3 regions of the Nonomuraea sp. NPDC050691 genome follow, and region 1 is predicted to be linked to each of the others. Evidence: predicted binding sites of a transcription regulator. Region 1 holds the regulator's gene; each other region holds the start of a gene.

What was found. Region 1 encodes LexA, which represses DNA repair genes until DNA is damaged. Its sites were predicted from a motif close to TCGAACANNTGTTCGA; they were not measured.
Region 2: recA (recombinase RecA) is a predicted target of LexA. The motif match lies at 2,430-2,445, and genes of this name have one in related genera.
Region 3: AB0H81_RS17895 (Rv2578c family radical SAM protein) is a predicted target of LexA. The motif match lies at 3,343-3,358, and genes of this name have one in related genera.

The regions. Positions count from the first base shown of each region.
Region 1 is NZ_JBFAIA010000117.1:10,281-16,417, forward strand. Features, by position in the region: gene AB0H81_RS30950 (zinc-dependent alcohol dehydrogenase family protein) at 32-1,051, opposite strand; gene AB0H81_RS30955 (helix-turn-helix transcriptional regulator) at 1,235-2,110, shown strand; gene lexA (transcriptional repressor LexA) at 2,494-3,204, opposite strand; gene AB0H81_RS30965 (hypothetical protein) at 5,466-5,684, shown strand.
Region 2 is NZ_JBFAIA010000015.1:58,934-65,070, forward strand. Features, by position in the region: gene recA (recombinase RecA) at 1,217-2,314, opposite strand; gene AB0H81_RS09400 (hypothetical protein) at 2,571-2,783, shown strand; gene AB0H81_RS09405 (DinB family protein) at 3,081-3,671, shown strand; gene AB0H81_RS09410 (hypothetical protein) at 4,252-4,527, shown strand; gene AB0H81_RS09415 (DUF3046 domain-containing protein) at 4,737-4,931, opposite strand; gene AB0H81_RS09420 (hypothetical protein) at 4,975-5,169, shown strand; gene AB0H81_RS09425 (VOC family protein) at 5,277-5,765, opposite strand; gene AB0H81_RS09430 (DEAD/DEAH box helicase) at 5,854-6,137, shown strand, end outside.
Region 3 is NZ_JBFAIA010000041.1:42,389-48,525, forward strand. Features, by position in the region: gene AB0H81_RS17890 (glycosyltransferase family 4 protein) at 1-1,433, opposite strand, end outside; gene AB0H81_RS17895 (Rv2578c family radical SAM protein) at 2,287-3,333, opposite strand; gene AB0H81_RS17900 (DUF3040 domain-containing protein) at 3,469-3,732, shown strand; gene AB0H81_RS17905 (DUF1905 domain-containing protein) at 3,872-4,009, opposite strand; gene AB0H81_RS17910 (hypothetical protein) at 4,000-4,128, opposite strand; gene AB0H81_RS17915 (hypothetical protein) at 4,192-5,136, shown strand; gene AB0H81_RS17920 (MBL fold metallo-hydrolase) at 5,170-5,784, opposite strand; gene AB0H81_RS17925 (hypothetical protein) at 5,781-5,924, opposite strand; gene AB0H81_RS17930 (NAD(P)H-dependent oxidoreductase) at 6,059-6,137, opposite strand, start outside.

The DNA of each region.
Region 1 (6,137 bases):
CTTCGCTCCAGGGGGCGGCGGTCGTGGCGGGTCAGGGGTGCAGGATGGCCTTGATGGCGCGGCGTTCGTCCATGGCCTTGTAGCCCTCGGCGGCCTCTTCCAGCGGGAGGGCGAGGTCGAAGACCTTGCCGGAATTGATCTTCCGCTGCCAGATGAGGTCGATCAGCTCGGGCAGGAACCGGTGCACCGGGGCCGGTCCGCCGTGCAGGTGCACCTGGGAGAAGAAGAGGTCCTCTCCGCTGAGGGTGACGTCGTGGTTGACGCCCACGAAGCCCACGTGGCCACCCGGGCGGGCGGAGCCGACGGCCTGGTGCATCGATTCGTGGGTGCCGACCGCTTCGACGACCGAGTGCGCGCCCAGCCCGCCGGTCAGTTCCTTGATCTTCGCCACGCCCTCGGCGCCGCGCTCGGTGACGATGTCGGTGGCGCCGAATTCGGTGGCCAGCTTCTGGCGCGTCTCGTGGCGGCTCATGGCGATGATCCGCTCGGCGCCGAGCTGCTTGGCGGCCAGCACCGCCAGCAGGCCGACCGCGCCGTCGCCGACGACCGCGACCGTCTTGCCGGGGCCGGCCTCGGCGGCCACCGCACCGAACCAGCCGGTGCCCAGGACGTCGGAGGCGGCCAGCAGGCTGGGGATCAGGTCGGGTTCAGGGGTGCCGGGGGTGGCCACCAGGGTGCCGTCGGCATAGGGGATCCGGGCGCGCTCGGACTGGGTGCCGACCAGGGACATGAACACCCGGTGGATGCACGAGGAGGGGTAGCCCGAGCGGCAGATCTCGCAGGTGCCGTCGGCGGCGACGAACGTGCCCACGACGAACTGGCCGGGCTTGACGGTCTTGACCTCGCTGCCGACCTGTTCGACCACGCCGACGTACTCGTGGCCCATCGGCTGGTCGTGGACCTCCTCGATGCCGCGGTAGGGCCACAGGTCCGACCCGCACACGCAGGTCGCCGTGACCCGGATGATCGCGTCGGTCGGTTCGATGATCTGCGGGTCGTCCAGGTCCTGCACCCGGACGTCGCCGGGAGCGTGCATCACCACACCACGCATGACCTTCACTCCTTCGGATTCTCTGTTCCCCACGGTCGCCCGCGGGCGTGCCCGGCTCGAAGCCTCTCGGTCCCCCGAGCCGCTACCCATCAAAAGCGCTGGTCAAGCGGCATGGAAGGCACTGGTGAAAGGTGTACTGACAGGGCACCCCTGCCAGAGGGAAGGCCGCCTAGCCTGGAGAAGGTGGACAACCGCAGCGAGATCCGTGAGTTCCTGACCTCCCGCCGCGCCAGGATCAGCCCGCAGCAGGCCGGGCTGCCCTCCTACGGCACCCGCCGGGTGCCGGGCCTGCGCCGTGCCGAGGTCGCCCAGCTGGCCGGGGTCAGCGTGGAGTACTACTCCCGCCTGGAACGCGGTGATCTGTCCGGGGTCTCGGACAGCGTTCTGGACGCCCTGGCTCGCGCGCTGCGGCTGAACGACGAAGAACGCACCCACCTGGAGGATCTGGCCCGCGCCGCCGGACCGGGCTCCCGGCGGCGGCGCCGCCCCGTCCCGCGCACCGTGCGGCCCAACGTTCAGCGGCTGCTGGACGCCATGACCGAAGCACCGGCGTTCATCATGAACGGCCGCGGCGACGTCCTGGCCACCAACATCCTCGGCCGTGCCCTGTACGCCCCCATGTTCGACGCCGCCCGCGGCGCCACCCCGAACCACGCCCGGTTCATCTTCCTCGACCCCCGCTCCCAGCAGTTCTGGGGCGACTGGGAACGCGCCGCCGACGACACCGTGGCCCTTCTGCACCACCAGGCCGGCCGCGCCCCGTACGACAAGACCCTCACCGACCTGGTCGGCGAGCTGTCCACCCGCAGCGAGGACTTCCGCACCCGCTGGGCCCGCCACGACGTCCGCCAGCACCACCAGGGCGCCAAGCCGTTCCACCACCCCGTGGTCGGCGACCTGCACCTCACCTACGAATCCCTGAACCTGTCGGCCGACGACCTCACCTTGGTGGCCTACGGCACGGAACCAGGCAGCGACTCCGAGGACAAACTCCGCCTCCTGGCCAGTTGGGCCGCCACCCAGAGGCCCGTGCCCGGCGCCGCAGCGCCGACGGCATGACGACCGTCAACCCCGCTCAAGGGAAGCCGCAGTCAAGGCCGGCGGAGTGTCGCATCACTGGCACACAAGCTTCGCGGTCAGCGGCGCACCTTCCCGCTGTCTCTTTCCGGCGTACCTGATCTGCCCCTGAAATGGCGTACTCAGTCCGCCCCTGGGACGGCGGCGCGGCCCCCTGGGAGGGCGCGGTACTCAGTGCAGCCCCTGGGATGGCGACGTACTCAGTACGGCCCCTGGGAGGGCGGTGTACTACTGGATCGGCCCCTCGAATGGCGCGAAATGGCGCGAATGAAGAGCCGGTGAGGAGGATGTCCGGCTCGCTCGTGAGGGTGGGCTGAGACGGCCCCCCGAGTGCGTGCCCGGGGAGCCGTCGGCATCGGAACGGGTCAGAGGCGGCGGAGCACCGCCACGACCTTGCCCAGGACGCTGGCCTCGTCGCCGGGGATCGGGTCGTAGTTGGGGTTGTGGGGAACCAGCCAGACGTGCCCGTCCTTGCGCTTGAAGGTCTTGACCGTGGCCTCGCCGTCGATCATGGCGGCCACGATGTCACCGCTCTCGGCGACGGGCTGCTGGCGGACGACCACCCAGTCGCCGTCGGCGATGGCTGCCTCGATCATGGAGTCACCGGCGACCTGGAGGAGGAACAGGGTGCCCTCGCCGACGAGCTGCTTGGGCAGCGCGAAGACGTCCTCGACGCTCTCCTCGGCGAGGATCGGGCCACCGGCGGCGATCCGGCCGACCAGCGGCACGTAGGCGGCCGTGGGCCTGCTCACGGTGGGCTCGACGGTGGAGGAGGCGTCGGGGTCGACCCAGAGCGCGGGCTCGCCGGGCAGGCGCACCTCCAGGGCGCGCGGCCGGTGCGGGTCGCGCCTCAGATAGCCCTTGCGCTGCAACGCCGTCAACTGGTGCGACACACTGGACGTGCTGGTGAGCTGCACGGCCTCGCCGATCTCACGCATGGACGGCGGATATCCGCGCTGTTGCACCGAGTCTCGGATCACCTCGAGAATCTTGCGCTGCCTGGGCGTCAGGCCCAGGGAGTCGCGCCGGCGCACCGCGAGGTCGGTGACCCCGTTTGCGTCATCTCGCTCGCTCATGCTCTCCTCCTCGCCCGGGGGCCTGCCGTTCCGGCCGGTCCTCCCGGTCCGTGGTCTCCATGTCGCACACAGCGACCGTATCGCTGTTGAAGATCATCTTCAAACAATTGTTCGAGTCGTCCTCGAAATTATCAGTGCCGTGGTGTACAACATCGTACGGGAGTTCGATCGACATCGTGTTCGATTTGCTGATCTTTATTGGGTCTTTTTCTCGGACCCCGGGACGGCGTGGGAGGTCAGTCGTGCACACCACTGCGGCTGCGGACATGACCAGCGACGACGCCGGGCGCCCGAGCGTGGCGGCGGGCCGTACAAACGCGATCAAGAACGTTGGTGGGGATGATGAAGGTGTCGCAGGCGTGGGCAAAGCGTTCAGTATTCGCGCTTGTACTGGTTTAGACGGCAATTCACCGTCTGAGCGGCATCTCGCCACCGGCCACATCTGGCGCGCCACCGCTCCCGAGGCGCATTGCGCGCGGGGGCGGTGCGCAGGGGCACAGGGCGCGCGGCCGGACCATGGAACGTTCGAGCCAGGAGTAGGCGCAGCGCGACCGGCCGCACTGAAGGTACGGGCGCCGAAGTTGCGTGCATCGAGGCCGCGCGGATCGAGGACGTACGGGATGTGGGGATCGAGTTCGTACGGGACGAGCGGATCGGGGGTGTGCCGGTCGCGGGCGTGCGGGGCGGGGGCGCGCGGATCTTTGGCGGAAACGGTCGCATCACGAGAGGCCGGGCCGCGGACGGCCGCCTTGAGAACGGTGGAGATGCAAACGCAGGTGCGGCAGACGACGGCGAGGCGAACGCCGGCGCGATGGGCGGCGGTGAGTCAAACGCTGGCGCATGGACGGTGAGACGGGTGTCAGCGCGTCGGACGGTGGTGAGGCGAGCGCCGGCGCAGTGGGCGGTGAGCATATGCCCGTGCGGTGGGTGGTGGTGAGGCCGGCTGTGTCCGCCCTTGGAGGAGCGGCCGGCGTGTGAGGAGGCGAGAAGCCGACGCGTCATGTCGGTGGATCGTCTGGTGTGGGGCGGATCGATCGAGCGTGCCACGCATGAAGGGCGGACCGGGGTGTCGCGCCGGTTGGGGCGATCGGGCCTGGCGTATGGCCGGGCGGTTCGCGGGTTTCACTTCGAGGGGTGGGGTTCGGATGCGGGAGGACGGCTCGCGTAGGGACAGGGTGTCGCCGGACACCGACGGGGTGTTGCCGGACGCCGAGGTGAGGGCGGCCCGCCGCCAGGCCGGTCGTGCCTCTGCCGCGGGAAGACCTCAACTGTGGCTCGTACCGCCGCCCAGACCGGAGGCCGACGACCTCGATCTTCCCGAGGGGCGTCCGGAGGGCAGCGGCGACCCGGCCCATAGGGGTGGGGCGGCGACAGGGGACGGATCGTCCAGGGGCGACCGATCGACGGTACGAGGCAGGCAGGCTGCGCAGGGTGAGGCGGCGAGGACTTCCCGGCCGGCCGGGACCGGTTCGGCGGTGAGCGGCGGGGACACCCGGGGGCGCGGCAGGGGGTCCCGGCCGAGTGCGCGACTGTCGGCCGTGCCTGGCGGCAGGGCGGCCGCTGCTTCGCCGGTGGCTCGTGTCGGCTCGATCGTGCAGGGCGGTCGCAGCGGATCCGCCGGACCCGGTCGAGGGGGCGGGGCAGTACAGGGCGCAGGGGCAGCGCAGCGGCCGGTGACGGTCGAGAGCCGAGAGGGGAAGGGGACCCGCCCGGTGCGTGAGCCGGTCCCGGGCGGAGCAGCTGTGCGCGGGCCGTTGCGGGTGCTGGAGGCTGTGCGGAGCCGTGGGGGTGAGCAGAGAAGCGCACAGGGCCGTGAGGCTGTGCGGGCGACTGCGCAGGGGCGTGGGTCTGCCCGGGGATTGGGGAAGAGCCCTATGGCTATGCCGGGGACTGCGCAGGGGCGAGGGTCCGCACGGGGGACTGCAGAGACCGGTGGGTCCGCCCGGGGGTTCGCACAGACCGATGGGGCTGCCCGGGGGGCCGCGCAGACCGGTGGGGCTGCGGGGAGGACGCAGGGCCGTGCGGGTGAGCGGGGGAGAAGGGATACGCGTAAGGCATCTGTTCGGGCGAAGGGCGGGCGGCTGGCATCCGTCCGGGCGGGGTCCTCGCGGCGGAGGGACGGGTGGACGGATCCGCTTGGGGCCGCGTCTGGCCGGACGGCCCCCGGGAGCGGAGCGTCCGCGCGGCGGGCGGCCTCGCGCGGGGCTTGTGGGCGGCGGGCTGCCCCGGTGCGGCTGACGCGCCGAGGGCGGGCAGCGATCATGATCTTGATGGCGGCGCTGTTGTCCCTGTGCGGTTTCTGGCTCGGCACCAGAACGGCCGCCCACGCGGCCACGGCTTCTCACAGTGCCACGGCTGCTCATGCGGTCATCACTTTCGATGCGGGCGTCAGCTTCTCGCGCGGTCACGGCTTCTCAGGCGGTCACGGCTCGCCGGCCGGCGCCGCCGTCCTCTCGCGCGCTCACGGCTTGTCGCCATGACATGGCTTTCCGCGATACCACGGCTTCTCGCGCGGTCATGGCTTCTCGGGCAGTTACGGCTCCGTGGCGGGTGGAGCACAGGCGAGGGTCCGCCGTGGAGCGGTTCGCCACGGACGTCGACTCACTCCGCCTGGCTGCCCGCGTCCGGTGGTGCCGGATGCGGTCCTCCCGCTCGGTGGCCGACACTCCACCTGCGCCCGGTAGGCCCGGCTGACGTCGGTCCTGGCTGTGCTCGGCTCAGGTGAGGGCGTACGCGGAGTGAGGGCCTGCGTGGCCCCTGGCATACCTGAAATGCGGGCGTAGTTCTTGAGCTGCGTGAAAGGTGTTTTTTCCGTGTACGGGGCAGTCCTGTGGGGCGTACGTGGCCGGAAAGGGGCGACACGCCGTGCGGGCGGGAACATGCTGCGCTGATCAGCGGCTTCCTTGAGACGGGTGTGGCTCAACTTGCGTTCA
Region 2 (6,137 bases), on a different contig from region 1:
CTCCGCGCCCCACGACGGCTCCGCCCTCCACGTGGGCTGAGCGTCCTGCGACTCCGTACTCCAGGAAGGCCCCGAGGGCTCAGCCGCCCGCGACGCCTCGCTTTCCCGGCAGGGCTGAGCGTCGCCCGGCTCCGTACCCCACCGAGGCTTCGAGGGCTCAGGCGTCCACGACGGCCCGCTTCCCCAAAAGGGGTGAATGCCCTGCGGCTCCGTGTCCCGCGGACCTTCCGAGGGGTCGGTCGTCCACGACGCCCCGCTTCCCCGAGAAGGTTGTGTGTCCTGCGGTTCCGCACCCCGCGGACCCTCCGAGGGGTCGGTTGCCCATGACGGCCCGCTTCCCCAAGAGGGGTGAGTGTCCTGCGGCCCCCATGACGGCCGCGAGGGGTCGGTCGCCCACGACGGGTCGGCCACCCAGGACGGCTGAGTGTCCTGCGGCTCCGTGCCCCGCCAGGGCTCCGAGGGGACAGTCTCCGGCGAAGGGGCGATGTTCGGTGATGGCTGGGCTTCCCAGGCCGGGGCCGCGGGATCGACGCCGCTGCTGTGGGCGGGGGCGGGGTCGGCGAGTGGGCCTGAGGGTTCGGTCTGGTGGTGTGTGGTGCTGGGCTGGGGGTGGGGGTCGCCCTCGTGAAGGGGCTGCTCGTGATCTTCGTGGTGGGGGGCGGAGTCGGACGGGGTGGCGGCGGCCGCGCGTTGGGCGCGTTGTTCCTGCCACTCGTCCAGGGAAGGCCAGCCGTCCACGGACGGCGAAGCGTTCCGCCCCTGATCGCGTACGTCACCCCACGCCTGGCCTCGCGAAGCACTCGAGCCGTCGCCGGACGAGTCGCCTCGCCTCCGACCGCTCGTCCCCTCCTGGTTCCGGTCCCGGTCGGCGCCCGAACGGCGGCCGGAACGGGAGCCCGACGATGAACCGGAGCGGGACCCCGCCGAGCCGGAACGGGACCTCGCCGAGCCCGAACGGGACCCGGCCGAAGCACCGGAACGGAAGCCGGACGTCGAACCGGCCTCGGAGAAGCCGGACGTCAGGCCGGACCGGGAGGAGTCGGACGTCGAGCCCGCCCCGGACCCGGCCGACGAGTCCCGCTGACCGCGTCTGCCCTTGCGGCCGGCGGTGGACGGCGGGAGGTCTGGCCGGGCGCCCCAGTCGCGATCGTGGGGCGCCGGGTCGTTGCCGCTCATGGCGCGGCCGATGGCCGGTGTTCAGTCATGGGCGGACCGATCAGACGTCACCGGGCTTCGGCGTGGCGGCGGCCTTCGAGCCGCGGCCCGTGGGAGCGGGCGCGGCCGGCGCCGGCGGGGCGGCCTCGGCGGGGGCGTCGAGGCGCGGACCCACACCCAGCTTGTCCTTGATCTTCTTCTCGATCTCGTTGGCCATGTCGGGGTGGTTCTTCAGGAAGTTGCGCGCGTTCTCCTTGCCCTGGCCGAGCTGGTCGCCCTCGTAGGTGTACCAGGCGCCGGACTTGCGGACGAAGCCGTGCTCGACGCCCATGTCGATCAGGCCGCCCTCGCGGGAGATGCCCACGCCGTAGAGGATGTCGAAGTCGGCCACCCGGAAGGGCGGGGCCATCTTGTTCTTCACGACCTTGACGCGGGTGCGGTTGCCGACCGCCTCCGTGCCGTCCTTGAGGGTCTCGATGCGGCGGATGTCCATGCGGACCGAGGCGTAGAACTTGAGCGCCTTACCACCGGTCGTGGTCTCGGGCGAGCCGAACATGACGCCGATCTTCTCGCGCAGCTGGTTGATGAAGATGGCGGTGGTGCCGGTGCTGTTGAGGGCGCCGGCGACCTTGCGCAGCGCCTGGGACATGAGGCGGGCCTGCAGACCCACGTGGCTGTCGCCCATCTCGCCCTCGATCTCGGCCTTGGGCACCAGCGCGGCCACCGAGTCGATGACGATGATGTCGACGGCGCCGGACCGGATCAGCATGTCGGCGATCTCGAGCGCCTGCTCACCGGTGTCGGGCTGGGAGACGAGCAGGGCGTCGGTGTCGACGCCGAGCTTCTTGGCGTACTCCGGGTCGAGCGCGTGCTCGGCGTCGATGAACGCCGCGATGCCGCCCGCCCGCTGCGCGTTGGCCACCGCGTGCAGGGCGATCGTGGTCTTACCGGACGACTCGGGACCATAGATCTCGACGATGCGGCCACGGGGCAGACCCCCGATGCCCAGCGCCACGTCGAGGGAGATCGAGCCGGTGGGGATCACCTCGATGGGAGCCCTGGCGTCATCGCCGAGGCGCATGACGGAGCCCTTGCCGAACTGCCGCTCGATCTGGGCGAGGGCGGTCTCGAGGGCCTTCTCGCGGTCGTTGATAGCCATGGGAGCTCCCCCTGAAGGGTCGTGGTCCGATTCAGTCGAGTGAAAGCTACGGCCTGCCACCGACATTTTCTGCGGGGTGTCGGGGAGGCGGGGTCCCCGGCGTTTTCCATGGTAGCCGAACGGCTGTTCGATCACACCGGTAACACGCGGCCCGGGAGCGTCCGGGGGCGGGTGTCCTGTGACGGCGAATGCTGATCATTGTCGCCGGAGGTTGATGCCACTAGTTTCGTGACACCTGGCGCGTCCGGCCCATCTGATGGTCGGCGAGCGGGTGCGCTTCGATGGCCAGGTCCGCGTCGTACTGGTGGTTTCGGGCCACGCGGTGACGCTGTCTCAGCTCGGTGGCCGGCCCCGGTCGGTGCCGCCGGCCCTGCTCTTCGCCGATGACGAGTTCGAGATCATCGACGGCGCAGAACGGGGGCCGCTGCCTGCGGTGTCCTTGGTGGAGACGCTGCCGCACCGGTGCTGAAGGGACTGTGGTGGGAGAACCACGTCCTGGAGGTCTTGCACGGACTGCCACCGGATGCACCCGAGGCTGCCGAGCCGAAACCGGAGTATGCGCCGACCCGGTCGCTGACGTCCCGGGAGAGGTCAAGGCGGCCGAGTTGACGGCCGCCGGGCACCGGGTGAGCGCGAGCACGGTGGCGAACTGTCGCCGCCGCTATGAAAGCGGCGGCCAGTGCGGCTGTGAGCGATAGTTGGCGGAGCCGACGCCAGGCAGCTCGCAACCTGGGCCCACCGGCGCAGACTGACAGGATGGTGACCCATGATCGACGATCTCGCGAAAGACAACCTGCACGGGAGACTGCGGCGGGACCGCAAGGCGCTGCTCTGGAAACTCGACGGCTTGTCCGAATACGACGTTCGCCGACCTTTGACAGCGACCGGGACCAACCTCCTCGGCCTGGTCAAACACGTGGCCACCGTCGAGGCCAGGTACTTCGGCGAGGTCTTCGACCGCCCTTCCCCGGAGCCGCTGCCCCGGTGGCAGGACTCCAACGGCAGCGATCTGTGGGCGACCGAGGACGAGACCCGCGATCAGATCATCGGGTTCTACCGGCGCACGTGGGAACACTCGGACGCGACGATCAACGAGCTTCCCCTCGACGCCCCCGGCCACGTGCCGTGGTGGCCGGAGTCAACGCCGGCCTGGCACACGAACCTGTTCGCCATCATGGTCCATGTCCTCGGCGAGTCCACCCGGCATGCCGGGCACGCCGATATCCTGCGCGAGGGCCTCGACGGCCGGACCGGGTTGCGCGCCGAACACGAGAAGCAGATCGACGAGGAAGCCCGTGCAGCCTACTGCGCGAAGATCGAGCAGGCCGCCAGGGCGGCAGCACCAATCGAGGCCTGACCGCAATCCAGCCGCCGTGGCCCCGTCAAGGGCGGGCCACGGTTCACCGCCGCCCCCACCAGCAAGATCACTTGAACGCCACATGTCGGACTGCTGCGACGCGCTCTTGACGACCTCGAGGCGCTCTCCGCACGCTCGGTTCTTCTTGGGTCCGGGCCGCGTTCGGTCGACTTGGCCTACGTGAAGGAAGAGATCATCGTCCTCTGACCTGCTGGAAGGGTTCTCCAACCTGGATAACCATCGCGCTCGCTCCGACACTCGAACTTCGATGGCACACGCTCAGCCTTCGCTGTCACAGGACTGACGGACACCGGCCGGAGCGTGCTCGTCACGCGCCGCCCGCCGGTCTTCCCCCGTCCGCTCGCGGTCTTCCCCCGCTCGCCCGTCTTCTCGCCCCCTGCCCGATCGTGTCGCGTTCGCGCCTGTTTCCGCCTGGTTCGGCGGCTTCGATCGGGGCGCTGTGTGAGTGCGTCGCGACGGTACGTCCGGGTTCGCTCGCGTGTGCAGTGGTTTGCGATCTGCGGGTTGCCAGGCGTCATGAGCTGGGGAGACTCAAGGGTAGAGGGTTGGAGGCGGCGACGTGTCAGGCACGTACACCGGAGAGCGGCGCGCCCATCTGGAGGCTCTCGCCGAGCTGCTGCCCGAGCAGGGGTTGGTGAGCCGCATGATCGGCGGCGACGATCCGATGCTCTGGGTGTGGCATCCGCAGACCGGGCGGCAGACGATCATCTTCGCCACTCCCTCGCGCGGCGGATGGATCTTCCTGTGGGCACCCGGAGGGCAGGGACGCGTGGACGAGCTGGCGCGTACGGCCGGCGCGTTGCGGCAGACACTCGACACGCCGCCCGCGAGATAACACGCTCCGCCTGAGGTGATACACCCCGCCTGAGGTAACACATCCCGCTTGAGGTGACAGGCCCCGACGAAGAAACACGCCCTCGTGCGACGTACCAGGTCCCAGGCGAGGCGAGAGGTCCGGGTGAGGCCGGAGACGCCCCATGCCAAGCGACATGCCGCCCCGGTGACGTAGGGGAGCGGAGCCCACTCGAGGGTGACGGTCTCAGGTCACCGCAGCTGCGGCGACACGTCCTCCACCTGGCAGACAGCCCGCCAGACGGTCTTGGCGCTCTCGCCCTCCGCCAGCGCCTGCGTGACCGTGCGGCCGTCCAGCGGCGCCAGCACGTAGTCGCGGGCCCAGGAGTCGGCATAGGCGTCGCCGAAATGGGCGCGCATCCGTCTCCAGAACTCGGTCAACCGCATCACTCAAGTATGGGACCACCGGTGGCATGGGTACGACAGACCCATGGCCAAGACTCACAAACCCTCGCCCCCGAAGACCGCCAAGATCAAGGCGAACCGCGCCAGGCGCCGCGTTTTACGGCTCGTGCAACGGTTGGCCGTGCAGAAGGACAAGGCGGAGAGGTCCGAGCGGCACGCCGGCATCAAGCGCGAACCGCGCGCGGGCCTGCCCAGGACGCGCCGGGCGTCGCGGCGATAGGCCGGACCCGGTCACAGAACCAACCGGTGTCCGTCCGGCCGGCGACGCGGGTCCGCGCGAGCGGTGATCGGCGGCGGCCAGTGGGACCGGCGCGGCGTCGCGTGAGGTCAGAGCACGCGTGAGCCGTACATCTCGCCGAGATGGTCGGCGAGCAGCTCCAGGCGGGCGCCGTCGGGGTCGCGGAAGTAGATGGAGGCGCCGCTCTCGATCTGGTGCGGCACGCCGGCCATCTCCAGCTTCCCGCGCAGGCGCTCCCACGTGGCCGGGTCGACGGAGATCGCGATGTGGTGCAGCCCGCCGAGCACCTCCTGGTACGGGCCGAGGTCGAGTCCCGGGAAGTCGAAGAAGGCCAGCAGGTTGCCGTTGCCGATGTCGAAGAAGAAGTGGCTGGAGCCCTTGTAGTCGCGGTTCTCGAAGATCTCCGTGAGCGGGAACTCCAGAAGCTCCTGGTAGAACCGGACCGTCCGCTCCACGTCCGACGACACCAGAGCGAAGTGGTGCAGGCCGCGGGCGCTGCTGGGAGGCCGGCGCGGTAAGAGGTAGCGCTCCCTGATCTCGTCACGGCGCGCGTCCATGGCTGCGTTGTCGATGCTCACGGTCGCTCTATGTCCGCCTGCGTGCCGCTCAACCACCCGGGGCGGCCACAATGCGTTTTCTGTCGGTACGGCGAGGCACTATGGGCAGGTGAGCTCGCTCGACCATTTCAGCCAGGTGACCAGGGAGTGGTTCTCCGGGGCCTTCGTCGCGCCCACGACGGCTCAGGAGGGCGCGTGGCAGTCCATCGCCCGGGGTGACAACACGCTGGTCGTCGCGCCGACGGGCTCCGGCAAGACGCTGGCCGCGTTCCTGTGGTCGCTCGACCGGCTGGCCGCCGAGCGTGCCGAGCCGGCCCAGCCCGCCGCGCCGGCCCAGGGCGGCACCGGCGCGTCCCGCCGGAGAGGCAAGGAGGACGCGCACCGTCAAGGCGG
Region 3 (6,137 bases), on a different contig from region 1:
CCGGACTCGTCCTCGTCCCGGGCGTCCTCGGAGTCCCGGAAGTCGTCGTCCCCGGCCTCGTTCTCGTCCTGGGCGTCGTCGGCGTCGTCACGGGCGTCGCCGGCTCGGGCCTCGGAGACCTCCCGGGGCCCGGAGGCGTCCTGGGGGTCGGTGGTGGTGGGAGCCGGGGGCTCCGGCTTGACGTACGTGCCGTTGCGGCGGGCCAGCAGCTCCTCCAGCAGGGCGTCCCACTGCGCGCCGACGGCGTCGACGTCGTACGTGCGGGCCGTCTCCAGAGCCCCGGCCGCCAGCCGGCGGCGCAGGTCCTCGTCCTCGATCACCCGGATGATCGCCGCGGCGAGGTTGGCGTTGGTACGGGGCTTGACGAGCAGCCCGTCCACCTCGTCGGTGATCATCTCCTTGGGCCCGTGCGGACTGTTGAAGCTGACGATCGCCAATCCCTTGGCCATGGCCTCCAGGATCGTCATCGGGAAGCCCTCGTGCCGCGAGCTCAGCACGAAGATCGAGGCCTTCTCCAGGTCGGCGCCCACGTCCGAGGTCGGGCCGGGCAGCACGACCTTGCCCTCGAGGCCGGCCTCGGTGATCTGGGCGCGCAGGTTGTCCTCCTGCGGTCCCGCCCCGTAGATGCGCAGCTGCCAGTCCGGGTGCGACTGTGCGACCGTCTCCCACGCGGTGATCAGCCGGTGGAAGCCCTTGAGCCGGGTCATGCGGCCGACGGCCACGACCACCTTGGAGTTCAGGTCCGCCGTGCCGCCTCCCATGGGGGGCACGGCGTTGGGGATCCGCACCAGGCGCCTGGGCTTCTTCGGCAGCGTGTTGCGGTAGTCGCGCAGGTCGGCCTTGGTCAGCGTGGTGAGCGCGTCGAAGCGGCGGTAACGCCACTTGATGAGCTCCTGCATCGGCTCGACCTGGGTGCGCAGGGCCACGTGCTCCTGGCCGACGGTGATGACGCTGGGCAGCGCGAGCTGGGCCATCGCCAGGTTCAGCCCGGGCCGGGTGGCCATGAGGACGCCGGTGTCGAGGGAGCGGATGTAGCGGGCGAGCTTGAGGTCGGTCCACAGGTTGAACCGGTGGTAGGCGGTCTCCTCCTTGGGGATCAACCGGCTCGGCATCTTCGACAGCATCGCCCGCATCGGGTCCGCGCTCGGGTCCAGCCGATCGTCCAGGAAGCGGAACTTGACCCGCGGGTCGATCGGGAAGAACGGCTCCTCGGCTTCCTTCAGGATGCTGACGATCTCCACGTCGTGCTCGCGCGCCAGGTAGCTGGCCAGGTTGAACACGGTCCTGATCGTGCCGCCCATGCCGTTGGCGTGGAGCAGCAGGATCCGCACCTGATGAATGGAAGGGGGCGGTGCTTTGCGCACCTTGCGCCGGTTGTAGCCCTTGTACAGTCTGACCATCGCCGACTTGCCCTTGCGTGCCAGTGCGCGCACCTGCGGGGTCCCCCTTGACTTGAGAGTGTCACAACACACGTGGCCGGTGGCGAGCCGCTCTCACCACCGGCTAATTGTCTCGCTTCGGCGGAGTGCACCATTCATCCCCGTGGCACTATCCCCACCTATGATCATTAGACGCCGCAAATACTCTTAAGGTTGCATCGGTGATCGAGCCGAGACCCTGGCGCGCTGAAGGTCCCGTCTGAAGGCCCAGTGTGTGGGTTCCGTGTGGCGTGGTCGTCCGGCCTGAGAGTTGTGGCCGACGGCCCCGCCCGGCGCAGGGTTGCCGACGGCCGCCGCACCAGGTGGTTCGACGTCCCTTGGCAGGTGGTCGGCCGGCCGCCCTGCATCAGGTGGTCGGCCGCCCCCCGAGCCAGGTCGCCGGCCGTCCCTCTGAACCAGGTGGCCGGCGGCTTCCCGGTGAACCCGGATACGGGGAGCGCCGGGGCGAAGGTTGTGCTGGGGGCGAAGGTGCGCCGGGGGAAGGGCGCCTCGGTGCGAAGGCTGCATCGACGTCGCCGGATGCGGTCCCGGGATGGCGTGACGTCCCGGTGGGGGGTGAGGCAGCCGGGACGTGGCCGCGGCTGCCCCTCAGGTCACCGGCTAGGCCTCGTCCGGCTTGCGGGTGTCCTTCTTGGCGTCCTTGACCTGCCTGCTGGTCTTGATCGCTTCCTTCTTGGACTTGCCGGACTTGGTGGCCGGTTTCTTCTTGGTGTCTGCCATGGTTTCCCCCGTGTGGCTATGGTGCCCGAACGGCACACTAAGCCGCTTAATACCCATTCAGCCCCGAAACCCGACATAGCATCACCAGTGAGTCGGAACGGTATCCGTCCCAGCGGCCTCAAGCCCGTCAGAGCAGGCTGAGCTGCTCCGGCGCTGGGTCGGCGGGGGCGGGCGGTGCCGCGGGAGAGGGCGGGCCGATGCGGCGCCTCTGCCGCGAGGTGGCGGCGCCCACCTTGTGGCGCTCGGCCAGGCCCCTGACCTGCTCGGTGATCCGCCGCTGGTACTCCCGCGGCGCGTAGGCGCCCCTGCCGTACAGCTCCAGGTAGCGCGGCACGAGACGCGGATGCTCGCGGGAGAGCCACGCCAGCCACCACTCGCGCGCTCCCGGCCGCAGGTGGAGCACGATCGGCGCGATGTGCGTCGCGCCCGCCTCCGCGATCTCCCTGACCGTGCGCTCGAGCTGGGCCGGGGAGTCGGTGAGATAGGGCAGGATCGGCGCCATCAGCACGCCGCAGCCGATGCCGCGTTCGTTGAGGGTGGCGCACACCTCAAGGCGCCGCCGCGGGTCGGGGGTGCCGGGCTCGACCGAGCGCCAGACGTCGGCGTCGATGAAGCCGACCGACACGCTGACGCCGACCTCGGTGACCTCGGCCGCCTCGGTGAGCAGGTCGAGGTCGCGCAGGATCAGCGTGCCCTTGGTGAGAATGGAGAACGGGTTGGCCGCGTCGCGCAGCGCGCCCAGGATGCCTGGCATGAGCCGGTAGCGGCCCTCGGCGCGCTGGTAGCAGTCGACGTTGGTGCCCATGGCGACGTGCTGCCCCCGCCAGCCCGGGGCGGCCAGCTCCCTGCGGGCCAGGTCGGCGGAGTTGACCTTCACGACGATCTTGGAGTCGAAGTCCGCCCCGGTGTCGAGGTCGAGGTAGCGGTGGGTGTTGCGGGCGAAGCAGTAGACGCAGCGGTGACCGCACCCCCGATAGGGGTTGATCGTGTACTCGAACGGGACGCGGCTGGCGGCCGGCACCCGGTTGATGATCGAGCGGGCGTGGATCTCGTAGAACGTCATGCCCCGGAACTCGGGGGTGTCGAAGGTGCGCGTGACCGCTCCACGGGCGAACAGCGGCACGACCGGATCATCCGCATTCGCGGCTGTCAGGCGGAGGTTGTCCCAGCGCATGCCACTGATTAGAACAGAAGTTCGAGCGTGATCGCAAACGGAAAAGAGGCGGCAATTACCTGACAGGGCGGGGGCTAATGATCTTCAGGGTTGGGCAGAACACCCGCACAGAGCTTGCGTTCCGGAGGTGCATCCATGGCCTGGTCGCAGGACGAGGAGCGATTGCTGGCACAGATCGAGCGGCACCTCGTCGATGACGATCCCCGTCTCGTGGCGCGGCTGGAGTCGTTCAACGAGCGAGTCCGCCGCAACGAGGCGAAGGCCGCCGGCCAGGGGCCCCTCAGTCGGAGGCCGCGTCGCTCCACGGTCATCATCCTGATCAGCTGGGTGCTCATCGCCACGCTGGTGGCCGCCCTGCTGGTCATGGTGCTTCAGCATGGAAGCGTCACGTCCTTCTGATCCCGCAATTCCCCGGCTCGGCCCATGTGTAGCCGTCTTGGGTGGATTTTTGAGGCTTTGTTTGGTGATCAGATGGGGCGTCCGCAGGCGTCCTGGAAGGGCGAAAGGCCGAACCCGGCATCGGTTCGGACATCGACGGTCAGCACGTCCCCCATGTCGAGCCTTCAGCGTGGCGAACCCCCGCCTTCACCGGCACCACATGACTGCCGTCCTTGGGGGACAGTGAGGTCTTCCACCGGGTTCCGTTGATCTGGGCCGCGACCGGGATCAGGCCCAGCCGTAGCTCACCGCGGCGCCGGCCATGCGCAGCGCGTGACGCTCGTCCGGGACGGTGATGAAGTGCCACGGGGCCGGCCCTCTCCAGAGCCACATGTCGCCGCTGAACTCGACGTTCATCGGAGCAGCGTAGAAGCCATCCGGTCGAGCGGGCGAACGCGCCCCCATGAGAAGATCCACAGCATGACTGGCGCCTCTGACTCGGATCCCCTCGGTCTCCCCAAGCCCCGGACGGCCGGTTCCGCGGTACGGGTGGCGAGTGTCGGGCAGATCGGCGGTCTGCGTCCGCGTCGCCGCCCCGGTGACGGCGGTGACGTGGACGGGGCCGACATCGACCTGGTCGACGGGCTGGGTCTGATCAGCCGGCGCACGGTGGCCGCCTGGCTGCACGAAGCCCCCTCACACGGCGCCCGGCGGTTCCGCCTGCGGACGCTCGCCTCGTTCCTGCGCTGGCTGCGCGCCGGCCATCCGGGCCTCGCCCTGCTCGACGCCACCGGGGTGCACGTCCGCCAGTACTGTGACGCGGCCCTGGCCGGTCGTCTGCCTCAGAGTCCGGGCAGGTCCCTGGCCAGGGCGACGGTGAGCAGGAGACACGCGGCCCTGACCTCGCTCTACCACTTCGCCTGGGAGGCCGGCTCCATCCGGGCCGGTCACGACGACCACACCAGGGCGGCCCCTGCCCCCACCACGAGCGGGACGGTCACGCTCACCCGCGACGAACGCCGGTCGCTGCGCCTGGGCGTCGCCAAGCTGGCGGCCGAGGGCCACACGGCGGAGGCGGCCGCGGTCGCCCTGCTGGACGCGACCGGCGCTCCGGCCGAGGCGGTGGCCGGTGTGACCCGGCAGGACCTCCGCGTCGTCGCGGACGGCCACGGGGGTCAGCACGTCGTCATCGTCCTCCATCCCGGACACGATGACGCCGCCGCCTTCGTGCTCCCGCCGCTGACCTGCCGGCTGCTGCGGGCGCTCTGCGGCGAACGGGCGGCCACAGAGCCGATCTTCGGCCGGAACGGCGGGCCCGGCGCCGGATGGTTCCGCGCCGCGCTCGCCCGCGTCGCCCTCGCCGGCGGCATCCCCGAGCAGCGGGCGGCGCAGCTGGTCCCGCGCATGCTGCGTACCGCGCCGTAGATCGCGTCAGGCGCCGGTGGTCACCGCATCGATCTAGAGATCGACCGAATCGCCCACGGGGATGCGGGCGTAGTCGGTCTCCTCCTCGAGCCACGCGTCGAAGTACTCCAGACCGACCTCGCTGAGCTGGATGTCGTGGATCGGGAATGCGCGGGCCGGCCGGACGCCTCGGACGAAGGTGATGGCCTCGCCGATCTTCACCCAGGGGCCGGCCGCCGGGACCAGCAGGGTGTCGACCTCGTCGGCGGGGACGAACAGGGAGTCTCCCGGGTGGTAGAGGCCGTCCACGATGAACCCGAGGTTCGGGCAGCCGGGCAGTCCGTCGATGACCTCGGCGTGCACGCCGCCCACGGCCTTCACGGCGAAGCCGGCGGCGGTGAAGGTCTCATCCGCGCCGACCGCGGCCGCTCCCTCGCCGAGCTCGGCGGCCAGCGCCGCATGGGTGTGGACGGTCAGCGCGGGGTTGCCGGCCCGGGCTGCCTCGAGTGCCTTGACGTCGACGTGGTCGGGGTGCTCGTGGGAGACGAGCACGGCCGTGGCTCCGGCCAACGCCGTCTTCGCGTCGGAGAAGGTGCCCGGGTCGATCACCAGCGCCCGATCGCCGTTCTGGACACGTACACAGGCGTGCCCGAAATGCGTCAGTCTCACCGGATCACCCGCTCGGCGTCGAGGCCGACGCGATCAACGCCCGGCGCGTTCCGGTCCATGGAGGACCGGCGCTCTTCCGGCAACGTGCCGCGCAGCGCCGCCGAGCCAGGCCGATCGCGGCGGTAACGGAAGAACCGCATGTCGAGACTCCTTGTCATGGGACGCGGCGAAGGCTCCGTCGTCCGAGTCGATGGGCGGGGGTGGATGCGCCGGCGTCGGTGCGGTCGGTGGTGCCGGTCCGCGGTCCGGGGACTCCAAGGCGGGTCATGGCGCCTCAGACGGCGTAGGGGCGGGCGGCCCTGGCCTCGCGCAGCCCGTACGCCCACCAGGCGAGCCGGTCCAGCATGACCTTG